One region of the Arthrobacter sp. Dra40 genome, then DNA from elsewhere that is predicted to be linked to it. Evidence: riboswitches for the same ligand, from Rfam matches in the RefSeq annotation. Region 1 holds a riboswitch; the other holds the start of a gene.
What was found. A riboswitch is a leader RNA that binds a small molecule or an ion and turns the genes downstream of it on or off. The one in region 1 is predicted to bind S-adenosylmethionine.
Positions count from the first base shown of each region.

Region 2: linked by a shared signal. The riboswitch ahead of AC5RWT_RS27630 (LLM class flavin-dependent oxidoreductase) and the one ahead of AC5RWT_RS13345 (flavin reductase family protein) in region 1 are both predicted to bind S-adenosylmethionine.

Region 1 is NZ_JBNHHB010000025.1:50,118-53,295, forward strand. Features, by position in the region: gene AC5RWT_RS13330 (hypothetical protein) at 1-278, opposite strand, end outside; gene AC5RWT_RS13335 (hypothetical protein) at 553-780, shown strand; gene AC5RWT_RS13340 (prephenate dehydratase) at 883-1,752, shown strand; SAM riboswitch class IV at 1,815-1,929, shown strand; gene AC5RWT_RS13345 (flavin reductase family protein) at 1,971-2,477, shown strand; gene AC5RWT_RS13350 (aldo/keto reductase) at 2,511-3,178, opposite strand, start outside.
Region 2 is NZ_JBNHHB010000140.1:2,858-6,035, reverse strand. Features, by position in the region: gene AC5RWT_RS27630 (LLM class flavin-dependent oxidoreductase) at 54-1,469, opposite strand; SAM riboswitch class I at 1,558-1,648, opposite strand; gene AC5RWT_RS27625 (hypothetical protein) at 1,713-2,483, opposite strand; gene AC5RWT_RS27620 (acyl-CoA dehydrogenase family protein) at 2,498-3,178, opposite strand, start outside.

The DNA of each region.
Region 1 (3,178 bases):
GTGCGGAACCACGCGTCGTACCGCTGGTCAGCGCGCTTCGTGGCGCGGGAAACGCCTCCTGCCAACAGCGCGAAGCCTGCGATCGAGATCAGGGCGAACAGCACCGCAAGACCCGAATACACATCTGCGTCCGAGCTGTAAAACATGCTGGTGGCATCCAGGAACGACTCCCGGACTGCCGACGCTGACATCCAGGCACTCATCACCCCTCCCGCAACGAAGAGGACGGTGCCCCACATGGTCAGGGCAGCAGCTGGCGGAATATAGCGGTAGTTCATGCTTCCCACTATCGGGCTCCCGACCTGCCCCGTTACGTCCACCCTCTTCTTGTTCGGCATGGCCGCGGCCCGGCTGCCCGCCACAAGGCCGCGGGACGGCCCGGTCCTCCCTGCGTGCGGAACGCCACGCCGCCTTAAAATTCATCTGATGTCCATTGGGATGGCAGAATGTAAAGTTCCATGCACCGTTCCGCATGGCACGATCGTTCCGACTTGACGCTGCGTTCCCGCGCTTTCTCCTCTGCGGCAGTTTCCGGTCACGAAAGGCAGAACCATGGCCACTTCCTTGGCTCCCGCGTCCTGGGCCTCCAAGTCCTTGACGGCACACACGGCTTCCGAGGCCGACGACCTCCTCAATGCCGCGGTAGAAGAGCTGCAAAAAATCGCGGCCATCGACGGCGAGTGCGGCATCCTCGTTACCCGCACCGGCCCCGGGCAGTTCACCGTGGAACTGAGCGAGGACGTGCCCTACGGCATCACGCAGGAATCCCAGCTGGCCTAAAAGTCCGGCAGCCGGCTCCCTGCACCGGCTGCCGCGCTTTTGTGACGCCAGGCCAAGCCCCGGAATGAAGCGCCGGGCGGCCCCGGTGGGATAATTTCGCCCATGGCTCCAGCTATTGCGTACCAAGGTGAACCCGGTTCGAACTCCCACATGGCGTGCCTTGAGGTGCGCCCCGGCTGGGAGGCCGTGCCGTGCGCCAGCTTTGAGGACGCCTTCGCCGCCGTCACAAGCGGCACGGCCGAACTGGCCATGATTCCCATCGATAATTCAATCGCCGGCCGGGTAGCGGACATCCACGCGCTGTTGCCCAAGTCCACCCTGCAGATCGTGGAGGAGTTTTTCCTGCCGATCCGCTTCAGCCTCCTGGGCGTACCCGGAGCGACTGTGGAGCAGGCCCGCGAGGTGCATAGCCACATTCACGCGCTGGGCCAGTGCCGTAACCTCATCCGTCGGCTTGGCTTGACGCCGGTGATCGCCGGCGACACCGCCGGTTCGGCGCGCGAGGTGGCGGAGTGGAACGACCCGACCAAGGTCTCCCTGGCGCCGCCGATGGCTGCCGAGCTCTATGGCCTGGAGGTCTTCGCGGAAGAAGTCGAGGACGATCCCACGAACACCACCCGGTTTGTGGTGCTGGCCGACCGCCGGCCCGTACCGACCCGGGAGGAGCTGCCCGGTCCGGCCGTGACCAGCTTTGTTTTCCGGGTGCGGAACGTGCCGTCGGCCCTGTACAAAGCTCTCGGTGGGTTCGCCACCAACGGGATCAACATGACCCGGCTGGAGAGCTACATGGTGGGCGGCGAGTTCGCTGCCACCGTGTTCATGGTGGATGTGGAAGGCCACCCCGAAGATCAGGCAATGGTCCACGCCTTCGAGGAACTGGACTTCTTCACCACGGAAATCCGACTGCTGGGCGTCTACCCGGCGCACCCGTTCCGCCGGCGTACGGTCCGTGCCGGCGTCGACGGATCATGACATCTTGACGAACTGTTACCGGGGTTTGACGCGGCCCCCGTCCGGCTCTTAGCGTGGAAGCGAATCAAGAGCGCCAACTGCACAGCCCTGGCTGGTTGGCCGGCAACCCTCTACCGTAGCGGGGTGCTCCAGGTGATGATTCGGCCCGCCGGGTTTGTCGGCGAGCAAGTACGCGTACTCCCCGCAGCAGCGGATGCGCCCTAGCTTCAAGGACGGCCATGTCGCTCCATTATGACCTGACACCCAATACCCTCCGCTCCGCCTTCGGCCGCTTCCCGTCGGGCATCGCCGCACTGTGCGCGATCGTCGACGGCGCGCCCCAAGGCATCGTCGCTTCTTCCTTCACGGTCGGGGTTTCGCTCGAGCCGCCGCTGGTCATGTTTGCCGTGCAGAATACGTCCCGCACCTGGCCTTTGCTCCGCGGGGCAGAACGAATCGGCGTCTCGGTGCTGGGCACGGAGCACGACGGCGTCTGCCGCCAGATCGCCTCGAAGAACGGCGACCGTTTCGCCGGCCTCAGCCTGCACAGCACCGACCCGGGAGCCCTCTTTCTGAACGACGCGGCGCTGTGGCTGGACTGCTCAGTGCACCAAGAAGTTCCGGCCGGTGATCACCACGTCGTGCTGCTGGAGGTGCACGGCTTGTCCACCCATGACGGTACTCATGAGCCGCTGGTTTTCCACGACTCCGTCTTCCGGCGGCTGAAGCAGCCCGTCCTCGTCTAGAGACCAGGTCTGGGCGCGGGAGAAGCGGAAGGCTCAGGGCAGGGGACGCCCGCGTGCCGCCACCCACAGGGCGTACCATTCCTGGCGCGTCATCGCCTCCCCGACTGCCTCTGCCTCGGCGCAGGCCCTGATCCGGTCAGGGCTGCTGGTACCCACGACAGGGCGGATGCCCGCCGGATGGCGCAGCAGCCAGCCCAGCACCACGGCTTCCAAAGTGCAGCCCTTGTCCTTGGCAAGTTCGGCGACCAGGGCTGCGGCTGAAGCGTCCGCCGCGGCGGTAGTACCGGTGCCGGCAGCCCCATCCTCCCCGGCGGTATCCTGCGGGCTCCCGGCCGCGGAGCTCCCTTGACCGCGCACCGTCTCGGTCAGGCCGGCACGCCCGCTGTAGCGGCCCTGGGCCAGGGACCCCCAGGCCTGAAGCTGCACTCCGTTGGCTGCGCAGTATTCCAGTGTGCCGTGCGGGAAGCTGATGCCCGTTCCGTCCGGATGGTTCACCAGCACGCCGGACTCCAGCCAGTCCCGCCGGTACAAACTCATCTCCAGTTGGTTCACGGCCAGCGGCTCGTCCAGCGCCGACTGCAGCCAGCGCATTTGTTCGCCTGACATATTGGAGACACCAAGACGGCCAACCTTTCCGGCCATCCGGAGTTCGTTGAAGGCCCTGGCTATCTCTTCGACCGGGGCCAGCGGGTCCGGGCGGT
Region 2 (3,178 bases), on a different contig from region 1:
TGAAGGGGCGGCGCACCGGCGTCGTTGTTTAGCTGGTCTGCTCGTTCCCACCCTTAGTCGACCAGCGCGTTCTGCAGGCGGAAGCCGGCGGCGCGGTGGTTCTCCGGCAGCTTGTCGCCGCGGCCGAAGAGCTTGTTGCGCAGGGTCCCCGGCGCGTACTCCGTGGGGTAGGCACCCAGCTTCTGCAGCTCCGGCACGACGTATTCCACGATGTCCTCGAAGGTGCCCGGGGTGATCGCGTAGGCCAGGTTGAACCCGTCCACGTCGGTCTCGTCGACCCACTCCACCAGCTTGGCGGCCACCTCCGCGCCGGACCCGACGGTGATCGGGCCGAAGCCGCCGACGCCGACCCATTCGGCCAGCTGACGAATGGTCCACGGTTTGCCGCTGTCGCCGGAAGCCTTCTGGAAGGTCTCCACCGAGGACTGGATGGCATTGGACTTCACGTTTTCGCCGATCACGTCGTCCGGGCCGTAGGTGGAGAGGTCAACGCCCATCCAGCCTGAGATCAGGGCCAGCGCGCCGTTGATGTCCGCGTAGGACTTGTAGTCCTCGAATTTGGCCTGCGCGGTGGCGGTGTCCGGTCCGGTCACCACGGTCTGCATCGCGTAGATGCGTACGTCGTAGCGGTCGCGGCCCGCCGCTTCCACGGCGTCGCGGATTTTCTTGACCGACGCGGCCAGCATCTCCTTGGTCGGGCAGGTCACGAACACCGCCTCGGCGTTCTCGGCGGCGAACTCGGTGCCGCGCTTGGAGGCCCCGGCCTGGAAGATGACCGGGGTGCGCTGCGGGCTCGGCTCGGTGATCGCGATGCCGGGAACCTTGAAGTACTTGCCCTCGTGCCGGATCTCGTGGACCTTGGCCGGGTCGGTGAAGACGCCGGTCTCCACGTCCTTGACCACGGCGTCGTCCTCCCACGAGCCCTCAAGCAGCTTGTAGATGACCTCAAGGTATTCGTCCGCGTGGTTGTAGCGCTCGTCGTGCTCCAGCTGGTCTTCCTGGCCCATGTTGCGCGCCGCCGAGGGCAGGTAACCGGTGACCACGTTCCAGCCGACCCGCCCGTTGGTCAGGTGGTCAAGGGTGGCCAGGCGGCGGGCGAACGGGTACGGGTGCTCGTAGGCGGTGCCGGCGGTGACGCCGAAGCCGAGGTTTTCGGTCACCGCGGCCATCGCCGAGACCAGCATGAACGGATCGTTCACCGGGACCTGCGTGCCGGCGCGCAGCGTCGTCTCGTTGGAGGACCCGAAGACGTCGTAGGTGCCGAGCACGTCGGCAATGAACAGGCCGTCGAACATGCCCTTTTCCAGCACCTTGGCCAGGTGGGTCCAGTAGCCGATGGTGTTGTAGGTGGCGGACTTGTCCTGCGGGTGGCGCCACAGTCCGGGCGACTGGTGGCCCACGCAGTTCATGTCGAAGGCGTTGAAACGGATCTGGCGCCGGGTGTTGGGCTGCGGGTTGTTCACTGTCATGTCAGGCTCCTTTTCTGATGAGAAGAGCCCGCGCCGGCACTCCGTTGGGCATCAGGATGCCTACGGAAGACCAACGAGAGATCGAGCTTCTCCATCGGTCCTGGCGGTAGCACCTTCCTCAAAGGAGGGGGTTGCTGCGGCGTCAACAAGCCAGGTCTCTCGGCCGCTCTGGATGGGTACCCCTCCATTGGACACCCGCAGGCGGCCGGGAGGGAAATGTCCCGCGTCACGCGGGGTAAGAAATTACGACTTCGGAGCGCCCTCCCGCCTCTTCGCCCCCGCTAGTGTTCCGGCCGCGAAGCACAGCAGGATCAGGACGACGACGGCGACTGCCAGCGGGACGCTGTTGCCGACCAGGGTCGGGAGGCTCTGCAGGATCAGCCCCAGGATTCCCAGCAGCCCGATGAGTCCGAGTGCCGGGGCGGCGGTGCGTTTCCAGTCCCGGAGGGGCGCACCGTTCCGGCGGAAGAAGACCAGCACGGCGACGCTGGTCAGCGTCATCAGCACCACCAGGCCCAGGGAGGCGAAGCCCGCGAACCAGGTGTAGAACTGCACGATCGGATCCCAGCCGGCCACCACGGCGGCCAGCACACCGTAGGCGCGGACCACCTCGTCGACAGCTGGTGCCAGCAGGCCGTAGACACCGGCTTCCAGCGCGAGGTAGGAGAGCAGCGCCACGAACGCCGCACCCAGTCCGGTCCGGCGGCCCAGTCCTTTGTCCACGTAGCTGTAGAAGGCACCGGCGCTGGGCACATGCGGCGTCATGGTGGTGAATCCGACGGCGAACAACAACAGGATGCCCATCGCCAGCAGGAAAATGAACGGGAGGCCGGCGCCGTTGCCGCTGGCGATGGCCAGTGGCACGGTCCCGCCAATAACACCCAGCGGCGACGCGGCGGCCAGCACGATGAGCACGATGCTGGCGACGCCGAGCCGGCCGGAAAGCCGAGGTACCGCTTTGGCTGCGGAGACGGGCGCGGGGGCCGCAAGGGTTTGCGGGGTGGAAACAGACATGGTGTGCCTTCTTCTTAGACGGCCGCGGACACAGCGGCGGAGCTGTGGGGCTGGCGGGCGGCATCGGCGTCGGCCTCGCCGATGGTCCAGATGAACGGCGGTTCGGTCGCGTTGACTTCCCAGTCGCCGAGGATCCGCGCCTTGTAAATGAACGGGTTGTGCGTCGCCACGGTGCGCGCGTTGCGCCAGTGCCGGTCCAACGCCTTGTCCTTGCTGGTCGAGGACGCACCCAGCGCGTTGAAGAGGGCGCCCGCGGCGTCCGGTACCAAGGTGCTGAGCACTATCTGCGCCTGGCCCGACGCCAGTTCGACGGCGGCGTTGGCCGCCTTCTCGACGGCGGCGGGGTGCAGCCGCGCCGCGAAGACCCGGTCCAGCCTGCCGGCCACGCTCAGGGTCGTCGCCTTCGCTGCGAAGGCCTTGGCGCTGATCTCGCCGACCACTTGCAGGATCTGGGCGTCGTGCCGGACCAGCGGAGTGTTGCCGTGGCCGAACACCCGCTTGCGCTCCCGAACGTTGCCGGCGGCATCCTTGGTAACAGCCTGGGCGATGCCGGTCAGGGTAACCAGCAGGATGTGTTGGTACAGCGCCGTCTGGTAGGGGAAACGATCGGTGAAGGCGGAGACGTTGGCCGGGTCCACGGCGGCGTCGGTAAACACCGTGGTGCCGCTTCCGGTCAGCTGCTGGCCGAAACCGTC